DNA from 4 places in the Acidovorax sp. FG48 genome. Region 2 is predicted to be linked to each of the others. Evidence: predicted binding sites of a transcription regulator. Region 2 holds the regulator's gene; each other region holds the start of a gene.
What was found. The regulator FNR, encoded in region 2, switches genes on or off when oxygen is low (the NO sensors DNR and NnrR bind a similar motif). The targets are predictions, from matches to a motif close to TTGATNNNNATCAA.
Positions count from the first base shown of each region.

Region 1 (4,402 bases), on a different contig from region 2:
GCCAAGGTCAACCCCAACGGCTCGGGCATCTCGCTGGGCCACCCCATTGGCGCCACCGGTGCGCTCATCACCGTCAAGGCCATCCACGAGCTGCAACGCATCCAGGGCCGCTACGCGCTGGTGACCATGTGCATTGGCGGCGGCCAGGGCATTGCGGCGATTTTTGAACGCCTCTGACCCGCACTGACCTGCATGCGGGTGCGCACACTGCCATCGCCACCCGCGATGCTGCCACCCGCTATTGGCAATGCGAGCGCCACGGTCGATCAGCGATCATTGGCGCCCGCTGCCCCAGATCAGCCGGGCCACCGCAGCCGCACCTAGCGGCTCAAAGGCCGCCCGTACACCACTGAACCGACGGAGACAACCCTCACCATGATGCGCACCCTGCTTTCCTTCACCGCCCTCGCCTTTGCGCTGGGCACCACAGCCCACGCCCAGGCGCCAGCCCCTGCGGCGGCCTACCCGGCCAAGCCCATCCGCCTGATCGTGCCCTTCCCACCCGGCGGCGGCACCGACATCCTGTCGCGCCTGGTGGCCACCAAGCTCACCGAGAGCGCCAAGTGGACCGTGGTGGCCGATAACCGCGCCGGCGCCGGCGGCACCATCGGCATTGGCGAGGCCGTCAAGGCCGCGCCCACAGGCTATGACTTGGTCATGGGCCAGAAGGACAACCTCGTCATCGGCCCCTGGCTGTACAAGAACCTGCCCTGGGACCCCACCAAGGACCTGACCGCCGTGGCCCATGTGGCCTACACGCCCGTGGTCATTGCCACCAGTGCCAACTCCAAGTTCAAGACACTGGCCGACGTGGTGGCTGCCGCCAAGGCTGCGCCCGGCACCATCACCTACGGGTCGCCCGGCAACGGCACCTCCATCCACCTGGCGGGTGACCTGTTCGAGAAGGCTGCGGGCATCAAGCTCAGCCACATCCCGTACAAGGGCTCCAACCCTGCGCTGATGGATGCGCTGTCGGGCAACGTGGACTTGCTCATGTCCTCGGTGCCATCGGCCATGGCCCAGATCAAGTCGGGCAAGCTGCGCCCGCTGGCCGTGACCTCGGCCAAGCGCAGCTCGTCCATGCCCGAAGTGCCCACCGTGTCCGAGTCGGGCTTCAAGGACTTTGATGTGAGCACCTGGTACGGCGTGTTTGCGCCCGCCGGCACACCGGCCACCGTGGTGAACATCGTCAACGCAGAAATCAACAAGCTGCTGGCCACCCCTGAAATGAAGGCCGCCATCCACGCCCAGGGCGCCGAGCCCGAGGCCATGTCGGCCGCTCAGTTCAACACCCTGCTCAAGACCGACTACGCCAAGTGGAAGGGCATTGTGGAAGCCTCGGGCGCAAAGATCGAGTGACCGCCTGAAGCGTACTCTGCAATAAAAAACGGCTCCGAAAGGAGCCGTTTTTGCATGGGGCAAGGACGCTCAGTCCCGCACCACCAGCACAGGGATGTGCACCACACCCAGCACACGCTGCGTGACGCTGCCCAGCACCAGCTTTTCCAGGCCACGGCGGCCATGCGAGCCCATCACGATGAGGTCGGCGCCCGTGCTCTCCAGCGCGCGCAGGATGCCGTCGTGCACTGCATGGCCCTCCCCCACCACGGTGGTGACCTGCACACCCGCATCGGCCATGGCCTGCTTGGTGGCATCCAGCGCTGCATTGGCCTCGGCCGTGGCGGCACTGATGTATTGGGCCTGTCCGTAGGCAAAGTCGGCACCCACGCCGGTGAAGGGATACGGGTCGATCACATACACCGCAGTGACGGCGCTGCCAAAGGTCTTGGCCAGGCCTGCGGCCTTGGAGACGGCCAGCATGGAGGTCTTGGAACCGTCGACAGGAACCAGAATGTGCTTGAACATGGTGCTTCTCCTTGGGTTGAATGGTGTGACGGGCTTGTGGCCCCACAGTGACCAGTGTGAACCGCCACCATACCCCGCATCTTGATTCGCATCAAATCGGATGCACTTCTGCCGCAGTGTTCAAACCCCCGACGGCGCCTGCCCCACCACATCCGCACCCTGGAAGTTGCCCCGCCGGCAGGTCACCACCAGGGTGTCGCGGTAGCCCCCGTCCTTTAGCGGCTGGATGGGCGTGGACTCGTGGATCATGCGCGCATCGTCCAGCAACAGCAGGGACCAGGGCTCGGTCAGCGTAAAGCGTTGTCCGGCAGGGCCGTTGGCCTCGAACACCCGCGTCTCACCGCCCTTGACGCCCTCGCGCCCCACCAGAAACACCGCCACAAGATCCACCCCATCGCGGTGGGCGCCTTCGGGTGTGGGGCGGCCGATGCCGTCGGTGGTGTCGATGCGGAACTGGTGCGCCTCGACAAACCACGGCACCGGCGCCTGAGGCCCGGCAAACACAGCGTCCGACACGCCCGCCAGAGCGGCGAGCAACTGCTGCCACACGGGCTGCGCCACAGTCGCGGGCTCCATGGGAGCAAACCAGCGCTCCATACCGCCGTGCAGGGCGTTGTATTCCACTGGCTGCCAGTGGGCACGGTGCGGCACCTGCTGCATCTGGCCCTGCTGCAGCACAAAACAGGCATGGCGACGGCGACGGTAGCGGCCACCATCCTTCAGAAATTCATCGGGGGGAAGATCTGCCCAATCGGTATTGAGCGCCATGAGCACCGACAGATCACAGCCGACCCACTCGGCCACTGCGGCCGGGCTGAGCACCGCAAAACCGCTGTGGCGCAACTGGCTGGCAACATCAGCCGGTTGGGTGAAAGGGGGAGAAAAGGAGACTTGGGCCATAGGGGCCCAAGCTTAACCGCTGGTGCGACCCCCTCCTCTGCGCTGGCGCAAACCCTGCGAAATGCAGGGTGGTTTAGAGCCTGTTCTAAGTCTTTTTGGAGTCGCACAAGTACCTTGCCGGGATGAGATGCCAGGCGCGGTGCGCAGCCAATAGCCCGTGCTATTGGCAAGCGCCGCAACGCCGCAGACCGCCCGGCAAGGCACTTGCCCGAAGGGTTGGAGTGAAATCGGGCGATTGGACGCCCCGGCTGCTTGCATGGGCACGAGCCCATGCGGCGCATCCGAAGCATCCACTCATCCCGATTTCACTCCAATGCGATCTCCAAAAAGACTTTGAACAGGCTCTTAGTCCCGATGTCCATGGCCCTTGCCACGGCCCTCTCCGCGCCCGGGACCGCGATCGTGGTCATGGCGGTCATCGTGGCGATGGTCATGGTCCCAGCGGCGGTCGTCCCGGCCATGGGGCCCGCGGTGCGGGTTGCCGCGGCGGGGAGGTGGCTCCTGCACAAAATACACCGGCTGGCTGCAGGCGTTGTAGCGTGCGCAATGCTTGCTCCAGTTCTTGGCATGGCCGGGCGGCACGTACATGTAGATGGGCGCACGGGGCACCACCACCGCAGGGCGCTGGATGATGACGGGCTCTGCGTAAAGCAGAGGAGGTGGTGGCGCGTTGCCAATGTTGATGCGGCCATACACACCGGGAGCCAGTTCGCCCCCCACGGTGGCGTTGACATAGGCCTGCGCATGGGCGCCGCCGCCCAGGCCCAGCAGCACGGCGGCAGCCGCGCCAGAAACAAGAAGGCGGATCGTGGGAAATAGATTGTTTTTCATGGAAAGCTCCTGAGGGCTACTCCACCCTGCATACGAACACAGATGCGGGGTGGCGGAGGCCGTGCGTCAGTCATACGGTCGGCCGTACGCTGAGTCACGTGGCGTGCCGTACCTTACACCGTTCACAGGCTACCCAATGTCAGCCATTGGCGACAAATGTGGGCAACCCATGGGCAGCCCATGGATAACGCCCGGCGGAGGGTACCCTGCCGACAAAAAAAGGCGTCACCAAGTCGTCGCGCTGGCCACCGACTGCACCAGCGCATCGGCAGGCCCGGGGCGGCCGAACAGGTAGCCCTGCCAGGTGTGGCAACCCAGACTGGCCAGCATGTCGCGTTGCTCCTGTGTTTCGACCCCCTCAGCAATCACCCCCAGGTCCAGGCTGTGGGCCAGGGTGACGATGGTGCGGGCGATGCTGGCGTCGTTGGCATCGGTGAGCAGGTCGCGCACAAAGCTCTGGTCGATCTTGAGCTGGTCCAGCGGCAAGCGTTTGAGATAGCTCAGGCTCGAATAGCCCGTGCCAAAGTCATCCAGCGAGAAGCCCAGGCCCGACGCGCGCAGGGTGTCCATGCGCAGGATGGTGTCCTCAACATCGTCCAGCAGCAGGGTCTCGGTCAACTCCAGCTTCAGCCGGTGCGGGTTCGCGCCGGTTTCTTCTAGCACGCCCAGCACTTCATCCACAAAGTGGCTGTGGCGGAACTGCCGGGCGCTCACGTTCACGGCCAGGGTCCAGTGGGCTGTCTGCGGGTCGCGGGCCCACTCCACCAGTTGCAGGCAGGCCGTGCGCAGAATCCACACGCCCAGC
Region 1 covers NZ_JBMDJH010000012.1:68,140-72,541, reverse strand. The annotation lists gene bktB (beta-ketothiolase BktB) at 1-177, shown strand, start outside; gene ACODSU_RS17060 (tripartite tricarboxylate transporter substrate binding protein) at 376-1,359, shown strand; gene ACODSU_RS17055 (universal stress protein) at 1,429-1,866, opposite strand; gene ACODSU_RS17050 (2OG-Fe dioxygenase family protein) at 1,987-2,766, opposite strand; gene ACODSU_RS17045 (hypothetical protein) at 3,112-3,597, opposite strand; gene ACODSU_RS17040 (EAL domain-containing protein) at 3,823-4,402, opposite strand, start outside.
Region 1: a site for FNR is predicted at 1,948-1,961, ahead of ACODSU_RS17055 (universal stress protein). Genes of this name have one in related genera too.

Region 2 (4,402 bases):
TAGCGGTCAAAAACCATGGCGATGCCCCGCACGAAGAACCAACCGGTCGCGGTCACTTCAATGCCCTCAGGCCCAACGCGCACCAGCCCTTGCTCCTGCATGCCCTCCAATTGGGCCAACTCCGCCGCGAAATACTGACGGAAGTCGATCAGCCACGCCTGCTCCATCGGCTCGAACAGCAGTTCCCCTTGGCACATCAGGGCCATGATGGCCGCACGGCGTACCAGGTCGTCGCGCGTGAGCGCCAACCCGCGCACTACGGGCAACCGCCCTTGGTCCAGGAAGTCGTAGTACTCATCCAGCGTCTTGGAGTTCTGGCTGTAGGTTGCCCCCACACGGCCAATGGCCGATACGCCCAAGCCGATCAAATCGCAGTCCGGCTGCGTGCTATAGCCCTGGAAGTTGCGGTGCAGGCGCCCCTGGCGCTTGGCCACGGCCAGGGCGTCGGTGGGCAGCGCAAAGTGGTCCATGCCCACGTACACGTATCCAGCATCCATGAAGGCATCGAGCGAGCGCGACAACATGGAAAGCTTGCTCGCGCCCGTGGGCAACTCCGCAGAGATGATGCGGCGCTGTGGCTTGAAACGCTCTGGCAGGTGCGCGTAGGCATACAGCGCGATGCGGTCAGGCCGCAGTTGTGCCACCTGGGCCAGCGTGCGGTCAAAAGACTCGGGCGTCTGGCGCGGCAGGCCGTAGATCAAATCCACATTCACCGAGTCAAAGCCCAACGAACGCGCAGATTCGACCAGCGCAAACACCTGCTCGGCAGGCTGGATGCGGTGCACAGCCTTCTGCACTTCGGCATCAAAGTCCTGTACGCCAAAACTCAGCCGGTTAAAACCCAGCTCAGCCAACAGTGCAAGACGCTCTGCATTAACGGTGCGGGGGTCCACCTCGATCGAGTATTCCCCCCCAGGCGCGAGCGTGAAGCTGCGCTTGAGCATGGCCATCAGCTCTCTCAGGCCCGAATCGGAGAGGAAGGTGGGTGTGCCTCCCCCCAGGTGCAGTTGACTCACCACCTGTCCTACGCCACAGTGCGCGGTGTGCAGGTCGATCTCGCGGCTCAGGTAGCGCAAGTAGACCTCGGCGCGGTCATGGTGCTTGGTGATGATCTTGTTGCAGGCGCAGTAGTAACACAGGGATTCGCAAAACGGGATGTGCACGTACAGGGACAGCGGCATGGCCTTGGCCAGCGTGCCCGAGCGGCGCTGTTGCAGCGCCAGCACATAGTCTTCCTGACCAAACGCCTCCACGAAACGGTCGGCCGTTGGATAGGATGTATAGCGGGGCCCTGGCACGTCAAAGCGGCGCAGAAGGTCTGGCGAAACAGCAGTCATGGGGAAATTTCCTTGCGTACACCTTGACTGTGCCGTAGGCTCTGGGACATGTCCTTGACCTGCATCAAGTGAACCCGCAAGCGATACAGCGACAATTTGATGAAGGTCAGCCGCTTGCCCGCGCTCTGTATTCAGGTTCGTGTACGGCAAGCGCGATATGCTTGACCGCTAACCCAAGCCCATGTGTCTATGAACCCGCTCACCATCAAAGTCGCCTGCTCCAACTGCAACCTTCGCGAGCTGTGCATGCCCGTGGGCTTGAACGAAGAGCAACTGCAGCGCATTGACGAGGTCGTTGCTGTCCGCCGCAAGGTCAAGCGCGGCGGCACGCTGTTTCGCAATGGCGAGTCCTTCACGTCCCTGTATGCCATCCGCACCGGTTTTTTCAAGACCTGTGTAGCCACCGAAGACGGTCGCGACCAGGTCACGGGCTTCCAGATGGCGGGCGAGATCATCGGGCTGGACGGCATCGTGAATGACCACCACACCTGTGACGCAGTGGCCCTGGAAGATGCCGAGGTCTGCGTCATGCCTTTCGACCGCATCGAAGAACTCTCCCGCGAAGTCACGGCCCTGCAGCACCACGTGCACAAGATCATGAGCCGCGAGATCGTGCGCGAACATGGTGTGATGCTGCTGCTGGGCAGCATGCGTGCCGAGGAGCGCCTGGCGGCCTTCTTGCTCAACCTGGTGCAGCGCCTGCATGCACGGGGTTTCTCGCAATCAGAACTGGTGCTGCGCATGACGCGCGAAGAGATCGGAAGCTACCTGGGCCTCAAACTTGAAACAGTGAGCCGCACCTTCTCCAAGTTTGTGGAAGAAGGCATCGTGGAAGTCAAACAGCGCCATGTGCGCATCCTCGACACCGATGCCCTGCGACGCATTGTGAACAGCCAGCAGACCTGCCACTGATTACGGCCCCTCGTCGGCTGAGAGTCGGGGCCGTACCAAAGTCCGCCGGTCCCTTTTAAAACGGCATGCAGCGCATGTCCGCATGAACCGGCGAAAAAGGCTCAGGAGCAAGACGACGATGTCTTGCGGCAATCGTCAGGGCGCTCCCCGTCGGGCACGGGACAGCGGTTGACCTCAAACGGGGACATGGACAGTAGCGTGGTCAATGCGCTGGTGGCCATGGTGATGGCCCAGAACACAAAAAATGCGAGGGTGTACACCCCCTGCCTCGACAGCGCCAGAGGCTGCCCGAACCAGTGCAGGTCCTGGGGGTCCACCATGGCAAAAACCAGCATCTCCAGCACACCCGCCATCAAAAAGGCGGGCCATGCAATCCACATCAGGCGTTGCGTCCACATATAGGTTCTGTCTCCTGGTGCTGCCGGGGTCGCCAGGGTGTGCGACCCTGGGGTTTCAGCGTGGTTGGTCTTGCACAGGGGTGGCCGCATGGTTGCGGGCCTTGAGGGCCGGCGCCAGACTCTTTTCCGGCGCCACCAGTGCCTTGTTGATTTCGATGCCTTGGCGGTAGTAGTCCTCCGCCACCACGGGGTCGGGCCGCGAAATCGCCAGCCACAGCGTCACAAAGCCCGCCACGATCACGATCAGAGGCCCGGCAATCACCAGCCACACATGGCCAAACTTCCACCAGGGTACGGTTGCCGCCGGGGTTGCAATGGCAGGGTTTGAAGACATGGTGCTTTACTCCTCAACAATATCGGTCAAAGTGCGGCCCTGAAGGGCCCCACCGGAATACCGCTCAGCGCGGTACAAGGAACACGGATTTCTCCGTGACATGGGCCGCTGCTCCTACGGCCTGCACATCAAACTGAACGGCGTGCGATCCGGGCGTGGCGGAACCATAAGGAATCTGCAACCGCACGGCCACCCAGCGAGACTCTGCCGCGCCAATGTCCACTTCAGCCTCGGAAGCCACTTCGAGCCCCTCCAGGCCCCGCGCACTGATGCGATAACGCTGCTCGCCCTCGGTGGCATTCATGATCTGCAGCCGGTAAATGTTCTCCAGCTTGCCACCTGCCACGATGCGCGAGAGCGCAGCGCGGTCCCGCACCACATCCACCTTCAGCGGCGTGCGCACCACCAGGCTGGCCAACATGGCCACGCAAAGGGTGACCAGCACAGCGCTGTAGATCAGCACGCGGGGGCGCAGCACGCGGCGCAACATCTGCGACTGGGTCCAGTGCTTGGCCACGCCGTTCTGGGTCGAATAGCGGATGAGCCCACGCGGGTACTGCATCTTGTCCATCACGGTGTTGCAGGCGTCCACACACAGGCCACAGCCGATGCATTCGTACTGCAAGCCCTTGCGGATGTCGATGCCCACGGGACAGACCTGCACACACAGCGAGCAGTCAATGCAATCGCCCAGCCCCTGGGCTTTGTAGTCGATGTTCTTCTTGCGCGGACCACGCTGCTCGCCACGTTCAGGGTCGTAGGTAACGATCAGCGTATCTTTATCAAACATCGCGCTTTGAAAGCGCGCATAAGGGCACATGTACTTGCAGACCTGCTCGCGCATGAAGCCCGCATTGCCATAGGTGGCAAAACCGTAGAACAGCACCCAGAAAATCTGCCAGCTGCCCTGGAACGCCAGCAGCTCGCTGCCCAGCTCTCGAATGGGGACGAAGTACCCCACAAAAGTAAACCCGGTCCACAGGGCCACCGCGATCCACACCACTTGCTTGAAAAACTTCTTGCGGATCTTCTCGAACGTCCAGGGGCCGTTGTCCAGGCGGAGCCGGGCACTGCGATCGCCTTCGATCTTGTGCTCGATCCACATGAACATTTCGGTGTACACCGTCTGCGGGCACGCAAAGCCACACCACAGACGCCCGGCCACTGCGGTGAACAGGAACAGCGACAACGCCGAAATGATCAGAAGGCCGGTGAGGTAGATGAAATCCTGCGGATACAGCACCAGGCCAAAGATGTAGAACCTGCGAGCCCCCAGGTCAAACAGCACCATCTGGCGCTGGCCCCACTCAAACCACGGCAACCCGTAAAACACCAGCTGTGTGAGAAACACCATGCCCCAGCGCCAGCGCGCAAACAGGCCGCTGATGGAGCGCGGGTAGATCTTCTTTTGCGCTTCGTAC
Region 2 covers NZ_JBMDJH010000006.1:37,219-41,620, reverse strand. The annotation lists gene hemN (oxygen-independent coproporphyrinogen III oxidase) at 1-1,337, opposite strand, end outside; gene fnr (fumarate/nitrate reduction transcriptional regulator Fnr) at 1,527-2,249, shown strand; gene ACODSU_RS10595 (hypothetical protein) at 2,351-2,647, opposite strand; gene ACODSU_RS10590 (FixH family protein) at 2,703-2,981, opposite strand; gene ccoG (cytochrome c oxidase accessory protein CcoG) at 3,046-4,402, opposite strand, start outside.

Region 3 (4,402 bases), on a different contig from region 2:
AACGCAGCGGGCTCTGACCCAGGCGCGAGCCGGGGTCGCTCAGGTCGCCGATCTTCCAGCTGCCCTGTGCCGAGTTGATGCCGAAGGTGCGGCCCCACTGCACAAAGCGCAGCATGGGCTCGCGCAATTTTCCAAAAGTCAAACGGGTCAAGCCTGTTGGCGCTCGGGCCTGATCATCCAACAATATGGCGGTGATCACCGCGCGCATATCGCCTCGAACACCTGTACCGTTATTGTTGAATACAGATGCGACGCGCGCTACATAGCCTGGGGTGGGGTTGCTTGTTACCAGGCGCTGGATGAGTTGCTTGCACACGAAGGGCCCCACATTGGGGTGGTTGAAAAGTGTATCCAGCGCCATATTGAGAGCTGTCGTCCCGGGTGTGTTTGCGGGGATGGTTGTGCCCAGAAAGGTTGCTGCAAGCGTGGAGTGGCGCGATGCGTTAAGCGCCATCGGCAGCCTTGTGTATGTGGTGTTAGGAACCACCCGTGTAGTCCCTGGCACGGTGGTCGGTACGTTCTGAGATTGGTCGAAGTCGTATCCAGTGAACACCCGCGCAAGGTTAGTCACGTCGTTCATGGTGTAGCTATCGATAGGCTTCCCATGGCTATCGAGCTTGGGCGTACCATCGAGATTCAGCTCAACCAAGCCGATAGACATGAGCTGCATAACTTCCCGCGCATAGTTTTCATCGGGCTGTCTGCCCGTCGCAGGATTTTCTTTTTGGTTGCCTCGTGTGTTCAGGTAGTACCCCATGGCTGGGTTGAGGGTCACGTCCTGAAGCACATTTCTGTAGTTGCCGAATGCGTTGTTCACTAATTGGTCCCAATACCAAGCCATGGCATGGCAGCGCCAATTGACGTCTACGCCGCTGAGAGAGACCACGCAAATTTCGGACAATGCCAATGCGATACGTTTGCGCAGTCCGTCTGGCGACTTCATGAGCTGGTACCAGATCATGTAGTCAGCAGGGTATGAGTTGTCGTAGTACGCCGTGTCATTGCTGATAGCGGCGTAGCCCCGTGTGTTCAGCCAGTCCCAGCCAGTGACTCCTGGGCTCGCATCGAACTGGCGGTTTAGCCAATCGACATATGTCGTCGATCGGAGCGATGCGATTTCTTCCGTTGAGGCCGAGAACTGCGCATGTAGCAGGAAGCGCGCTGCCTCAGCGTCTGATGTGGGAGCCGGGTAGGAAAAACCTTCAAAAGCGGGCTTCGGCATAGCATCGGGGCCAGAGGCTTGGGCGGCTTGAAGAGGCTCGTTGCCTCCGCCCCCGCACGCACTCAGGGCGCTGGCCGTGGTTAGTGCGGCCACTGCTGGAGCGATGCGATTGCCTTTTTCAGGCGATAAAGAATCGGGGGTGAAGGCCGCGCCCTCTGCTTTCTCTGCGACACCAGTCGTCTGAGTCGCCGCATATGAATTGGTCATGGTGATTGAGATGGAAATGCCCGCAAAGTGGAGTGCGCAGGGCATCACTTAATCACATGCCGCGATCACTTGCAAACACAAGTGTTACCAAGCGAAACACGCCTCTGCAATGCCTGCCGCGCCCAGGGTCTGAACGATGGGCCATTGCAACACTTTGTACCTTGCGGGGGCGGTGTTGGCCCTTCGCCAGAGGGCCAGAGCCACTGCATCGGCGATGTCCGTCACGCCCGTAGTCCTGTGCTGACGCGTGCTGCGTGGCGCGGACTACGGCGTCGGCGCCAGATCATTTTTACAGTGAACTCCATCGCATCACGCAAAGGTTCCACGCACTTCGAGTGGATGGCTGAAGCGAAATTCGCACAAGGAGTCACACCATGAATGAAGACACCATCAAGGGCAACTGGAAGCAGTTCAAGGGCAAGATGATCGAGCAGTGGGGCAAGCTCACGAACGACGACTTCGATGTCATCGACGGCAAGCGCGAACAGTTCCTGGGCAAGCTGCAAGAGCGCCAGGGCATCGCACGCGATGCGGCTGAAAAGCAGCTCAAGGAATGGCAAGACCGCCACCCTGACTTCCGCTTCAACGACTGATAGCGCAAACAGCGTGACCGCGCTGCGGGGCCTTCGCCCCGCGCCCCGCCAGGCCACTCCTGGCGCACCGCCCCCCAAAAATTCACACCCATTGCATTCAATTTCATCGAGGAGAAAACCATGACATTCCAACGCACCCTGATCGCCGCCTGCGCAGCGGGTCTGATGGCTACCACCGCTTTTGCCATGACCCCTGCGGAACACAAGGCCGCCAAGGAAAGCATCTCGGCAGACTACAAGATGAACAAGCAAAAGTGCGATGCCCTCAAGGCCAACGCCAAGGACATCTGCGTGAAGGAAGCCAAGGGCGCGGAAGACGTGGCCAAGGCGGAGCTTGAAGCCCAGTACAAGCCCAGCGCCAAGGCCAGCCAGAAGGTGGCTGAAGCCCGCGCCGATGCCGCTTACGCCGTCGCCAAGGAAAAGTGCGACGACCTGACCGGCAACGCCAAGGACGTGTGCGTGAAGGATGCCAAGGCCGAACACGTGAAGGCCAAGGAAAACGCCAAGGTGGCCGCCGCCCAGGCCAAGCCTGCAGACACGGCCGCCGAGAAGGCTGCCAACGTGGCCGAGGCCCGCAAGGATGCCACCGCCGAGAAGAACGAAGCCAACTACAAGGCCGCCAAGGAGCGCTGCGACGCCATGAGCGGCGACCTCAAGTCCAAGTGTGTGGACGACGCCAAGCGCATGTACGGCCAGAGCTGATCGGCCGGGCGCTGAGCGCCTGACCTGATCCCTTGCTCTAACAGGCTGTACCAGGCCCTGCCCGCTGCGCGCGGCGCAGGGCCTGGCTGCGTATGGGGATGCCATGACCTGCATCAACACCCGGCCGGGCCGGGGCTCCTAAGCTCGCAGCTTCGTTTGATCTGCCGCCTGCCCAAGGAGTCCCATGGCCCACCTCGAATGGTCTGATGCACTGAACCTCGACTTGCCCCTGATGGATGACACCCACCGGGAGTTTGTCGACCTGCTGGCCGCCGTGGACCAGGCCAGCGATGCGGAACTGCTGCCCCGCTGGCGTACGCTGGTGGAGCACACCGAGCAGCATTTCGGCCAGGAAGACGACTGGATGGCCTCCACCCGCTTTGCCTCGGGCAACTGCCACAGCATGCAGCACAAGGTGGTGCTGCAGGTGATGCGGGAAGGCACGGCCCGCGCCGAGCAGGGCGACCTGAAGGTGCTGCGCGTGATGGCCAGCGAACTGGCGCTGTGGTTTCCGCAGCACGCGCAGAGCATGGATGCCTCGCTGGCCCTGCACCTGCGCCGCGTGGGCTTTGACCCCGCCACGGGCGTGGTGCACGCTCCCACAGCGCTGCCCGAGGCATTGATCCACGGATGCGGTGGCGCCACCTGCTCAGACTCCGGCGCGCCCGGGTCCGACGAGCCCGCTACCCAGCGTGATGCTGCGCCTGCCGTGGCAGCCTGACTCCATAGATTGACCGACTGTCCGCTGCAGCGGGCACACCGAACGCTGCACCAGAGCAGCAGGGTAAGCGTTCCGCCGGACGAAGCCATGCGGGCCATCGGGCTTACACCCATGCAAGCGTGTGGCTTGTATGGCATGCTGCCCCATCTCAAGGCAAATGGGGGCGGCGCGGCCGCTTCGCGTCATGGCCGACACCACCCCTTCTGACGACCCCTGCGACGACACCGACCGCCTGCAAGCCCTGCAGCGCTACGGCATTCTTGACACCCCCATGGAGCCCGCTTACGACGAGCTGGCCGACCTGGCGGGTTACATCTGCGAAGCCCCCGTGGCCCTGATCAGCCTGCTGGACAACCAGCGCCAGTGGTTCAAGGCCGCGCGCGGATTTGCACTGCGCGAGACCCCGCTGAACGAGTCCGTGTGCCGCTACGCCATCCGGCAGTCCGGCGTCTTCATCGTGCCTGACCTGGCGCAAGACCCGCGTTTTGCGCACTACGCCATCGTCACGCAAAAGAACCCGCTGCGCTTTTACGCCGGGGCGCCGCTGGTCACGCCGGACGGTTTTGTGCTGGGCACGCTGTGCGTGCTGGACCACCGGCCGCGCGAGCTGTCTGCCAAGGTGCAGGACCTGCTCAGTGCCCTGGCGCGCCAGGTGATCCGGCTGCTGGAGCTCAAGCGCGCCAACGACCGCCAGGGCCAGATGCTGGTGGAGCTGGAGGCGGCCCGCCACCAGATGGACGTGCTGGCACACACCGATGTGCTGACTGGCCTGGCCAACCGCCGCTCGTTCACCGACCGCCTGCGCCAGGAATGGGCACTGCTGCAGCGGGGCAATGAGCCGGCCTGCCTGCTGATGATGGACCTGGACCACTTCAAGCGCGTGAACGACGTGTACGGCCACCATGTGGGCGATCAGGCCCTGCAGCTGTTTGCCACCCTCTGCCGCGATGTCTTCCG
Region 3 covers NZ_JBMDJH010000022.1:19,055-23,456, reverse strand. The annotation lists gene ACODSU_RS21835 (DUF1800 domain-containing protein) at 1-1,429, opposite strand, end outside; gene ACODSU_RS21830 (CsbD family protein) at 1,804-2,022, shown strand; gene ACODSU_RS21825 (hypothetical protein) at 2,143-2,724, shown strand; gene ACODSU_RS21820 (hemerythrin domain-containing protein) at 2,909-3,445, shown strand; gene ACODSU_RS21815 (GGDEF domain-containing protein) at 3,630-4,402, shown strand, end outside.
Region 3: a site for FNR is predicted at 2,828-2,841, ahead of ACODSU_RS21820 (hemerythrin domain-containing protein). Genes of this name have one in related genera too.

Region 4 (4,402 bases), on a different contig from region 2:
TACACCATGGACGTGTAGCCGAACAGGCGCTTCTTGCTGAACGTGGCGACCACTTCGGAGAACACGCCGAAGGCCGGCAGCACCAGGATGTAGACCTCAGGGTGGCCCCAGATCCAGATCAGGTTCACGTAGAGCATGGGGTTGCCGCCCAGCTCGTTGGTGAAGAAGTTGGTGCCCACGTAGCGGTCCAGCGACATCAGCACCAGCGCAGCCGTGAGCACGGGGAACGACGCAACGATCAGTGCGTTGGTGCACAGGGCGGTCCAGGTGAACACGGGCATCTTCATCAGGCTCATGCCCGGCGCGCGCATCTTGATGATGGTCACGATCAGGTTGATGCCCGAGAGTGTCGTGCCCACCCCCGCTATCTGCAGCGCCCAGATGTAGTAGTCCAGGCCGGTGCTGGGGCTCTGCGCCCCCAGGTTGGACAGTGCCAGCCAGCCGGAGGTGGAGAACTCGCCCAGGAACAGCGACACCATCACCAGCACGGCGCCGGCCGTGGTCATCCAGAAGCTGAAGTTGTTCAGGAACGGGAAGGACACGTCGCGCGCGCCGATCTGCAGCGGCACCAGGTAGTTCATCAGGCCGGTGACCAGCGGCATCGCCACGAAGAAGATCATGATCACGCCGTGGGCGGTGAAGATCTGGTCGTAGTGGTGTGGCGGCAGGTAGCCCATGTTGTCGCCAAAGGCCATGGCCTGCTGCAGGCGCATCATCACCGCGTCGGCAAAGCCGCGCAGCAGCATCACCAGGCCCAGGATCATGTACATGATGCCGATGCGTTTGTGGTCAATGCTGCAGATCCAGTCGCGCCACAGGGGGCCCCACAGGCGGAACTTGGTGATGCCCGCCATCACGACGAGGCCGCCCAGGACCACGGCAATGAAGGTCCACAGCACAATGGGCTCGTGCGCCATGGGCACGGCGTCCCAGCTCAGGCGGCCCAGCGCCCAGTGGGATGGAGAAAGGGTTTCGGAGGTCATAGGGAAGCTCATTGACGGATGCTGGCGCCGGAGGTGGAGGCCGGTGCATTGCGGGATTCGAGTGCGGCCACCACCTGGGCGGCGTTTTGCACGGTGCAGACGTCCTGGGGCAGGTTCAGCCCCATGGCGCGCACATAGGCGTCGCCGCCCTGTGCATCAATCGCCATCATGTGGTGCATGCACATCTTTCCGTCTTCGACGCAGCGGTTGAGCACCTTGTCGTACAGGCCTTCTTCCACCGAAGCAAAGCGCTGCACCGGGTCGCGTTCGCTGGGCTTGACCAGGTTCAGGTAGGTGCCCTTGTCGAGCGGCTTGCCTTCGGTCTTGGCTTTTTGCACCCACTGGGCAAAGTCTTCGTTGCTCAGGCCGTGGAACTTGAACGTCATGCCCGAGAAGCCCGCGCCGCTGTAGTGCGACGACATGCCCTTGAACACGCCAGGCTTGTTGATCACCGCGTTCAGTTCGGTCTGCATGCCGGGCATGGCGTAGATCATGCCGGCCAGGTCGGGCACGTAAAACGCGTTCATGGTGGACGTGGCCGTCAGCTTGAACAGGATGGGGCGGTCCACCGGGGCGGCCACTTCATTGACGGTGGCGATGCCTTGCTCGGGGTAGAAGAACAGCCATTTCCAGTCCATGGCCACCACCTGCACTTCGAGCGGCTTCACATCGGCGGGCACGGCGCGCTGCGCGTCGATGCGGTCCAGAGGCCGGTAGGGGTCCAGCTTGTGGGTGCCGATCCAGGTGATGGCGCCCAGCGCAATGATGATCAGCAGGGGCACCGTCCAGATCACCAGCTCCAGCGTGGTGGAGTGGTGCCATTCCGGGTCGTATTCGGCCTCGGTGTTGCCCTGGCGGTATTTCCAGGCAAACAGCAGGGTGAGTGCGATCACGGGCACGATGATGATCAGCATCAGCAGCGTGGCGGTGATGACCATCTGGCCCTGCTGGGCAGCGACGTCACCGGCCGGGTTGAGCACGACAGCCTTGCTGCAGCCTGCCAGGCTGCCCAGCGCTGTCAGGGCGAGCAGCCAGGTGGGCCCACGAAGTTGGGGAAGTTTGAGCATGTGAAGAGCGCGATCAATGCGTTTCAGGGTAAACGCGGATAACGGGATGTGTGCGAATGTACTAGTGCTAGCTTTTTTGTCGATTGGACATTTTGTCCAAGGTCAAAAGCGCAGGCTGTTTTTTTGCACCAATGTGGTGCATTCAAGGGCTTTGAAGGACATTTCCTGCAGCCGGCATAGTGAAACCGCACTTGTGGCCTACAGAAGTTGCGTGTAGAACGGAACGGTCTGAGTTAGCTACACAACGTCAAGGAGCCATGTTCATGAGCAGCCCCGCCACTGCCACTTACCCTGCGGCCGGTTTTCACGAAAGCGCCGCCTCTCTCTCGCGGGCTGATACGCATGAGGACGTCACCCCCAGCGAAATCGCTGTGGGCGTGATCATCGGACGCTCGTCCGAGTATTTCGACTTCTTCGTTTTCGGGATCGCCTGCGTTCTTGTCTTCCCATCCTTCTTGTTTCCCTTTATGTCCCGCCTGGACGGTACGCTGATGGCCTTTGCGCTGCTGGCCGTTGCGTTCGTGGTGCGCCCGGTGGGTACCGCCATCTCCATGGCCATCCAGCGGCGCTGGGGGCGGGGCACCAAGCTGACCATTGCGCTGTTCATGCTGGGCGTCTGCACCGTGGGCATGGCGTTTTTGCCGGGCTACAAGGATGCGGGCACCGCCGCCATCGTGGCCTTGCTGATCCTGCGTGTGGGCCAAGGGCTCGCACTGGGCGGGTCGTGGGACGGCCTGCCGTCGCTGCTGGCCATGTCGGCCCCCAAGGAGCGCCGGGGCTGGTACGCCATGATCGGCCAGTTGGGCGCACCGCTGGGCTTTGTGCTGGCTGCTGGCCTGTTTGCCTACCTGTACAGCAGCCTCACGGTGCAGGAGTTTCTGGCCTGGGGCTGGCGCTATCCGTTTTTTGTGGCCTTTGCGGTGAACGTGGTGGCCCTGTTTGCGCGTCTGCGCCTGGTGGTGGGGCAGTCGTACTCTGAACTGCTCAAGGAGCGTGAGTTGCAGCCGGTGCCGGTGAGCCGCGTCATGCGCGACGAAGGCAGCAACGTGCTGCTGGGGGCTTTTGCTGCACTGGCCAGCTTTGCGCTGTTCCATCTGGTCACTGTGTTCCCGCTGTCGTGGATCACCCTGTACTCCGAGCAGCCCGTGACCCAGATCCTGGGCGTGCAGATCGTCGGCGCGTTCCTCGCGGCGGGCGCCATCATGGTGTCCGGCTGGCTGTCAGACCACCTGGGCCGCCGCAAGCTGCTGGGCGGCATGGCGGTGCTGATCGGCGTGTTCAGCTTCATGGCGCCCGTGCTGCTCAACACCGGTGAAGTGGGCAGCACCATGTTCCTGCTGCTGGGCTTTGTGCTGCTGGGCCTGTCGTACGGCCAGGCATCGGGCACCGTCACAGCCAATTTCTCGCCCCAGTACCGCTACACCGGTGCGGCCCTGTCGGCCGACCTGGCCTGGATCATTGGCGCTGCGTTTGCGCCGCTGGTGGCTCTGTATCTGTCGTCGCAGTTCGGTTTGCTGGCGGTGACGGTGTACCTGCTGTCGGGCGTGGCCTGCACGCTGGGTGCGCTGAACCTGAATCGCCGCATGGAGCGACGCGACCGCTGATGGGTGAGATTGATTTGCTATTGAATGTATAGCTGCTAGCGCATATTCCACTAGCGCTACAGGCGTAAAAAGCTAAAAAAAGCGCCCGGTTCTGCCGGGCGCTTTGCTTTGGGGCCTCACAGGTCACGGCTCAGTCCAGCGTGCCAGTGCCAACTGCAACGGGGTTTCAGTCGCAGGCGGTGAGCGCGTAGCGCGTGGGCCTGGGCAGCGCATCGGCAGGGCCGGGGATCCGCTACGGAAGGGCAAGCCCGTTCAGGGCTCGGAGCTTCGCTCAGTCCTGGGGCCTGAAGCCAATGGTCAGAGAGGGAGGTACCCGCCCATCCACATCGCGCGGCAATGTTTCGGTCTTGTCCAGGGCCCGCAGCACCGCGTCGTCCCAGGCCTTGTTGCCGCTGGACTGCACCAGCCGCTTGCCCACAATGGTGCCGTCGGGTGACAGGCGTACCTCGACCTCGGCACGTGGGTTGCCCGAGATGGCGTCCGGGTACACGATGTTGGGCTTGACCTTCGCCGCCACCTTGCCGCCGTAGCTGCCCGAGGGGCCCGCGCTGCGCTGGGCCGTGCCGGTGGCGTTTTCGGCCCCGGTCGCACCGGCCAGGCCCTGCAAGCGGCGCATGTTGTCTTCGCGCATCTTGGCCAGCTGCTTTTCTTCCGCCTCTGCGTTGCGCTTGGCGGCCTCGTCGGCCTTGCGCTTGTCTTCGGCCAGCTTCTTCTGCTTTTCCTGCTCGGCCTTCTTCTGCTCGGCCAG
Region 4 covers NZ_JBMDJH010000013.1:58,777-63,178, forward strand. The annotation lists gene cyoB (cytochrome o ubiquinol oxidase subunit I) at 1-983, opposite strand, end outside; gene cyoA (ubiquinol oxidase subunit II) at 992-2,050, opposite strand; gene ACODSU_RS17580 (MFS transporter) at 2,314-3,654, shown strand; gene tolA (cell envelope integrity protein TolA) at 3,926-4,402, opposite strand, start outside.
Region 4: a site for FNR is predicted at 2,143-2,156, ahead of cyoA (ubiquinol oxidase subunit II). Genes of this name have one in related genera too.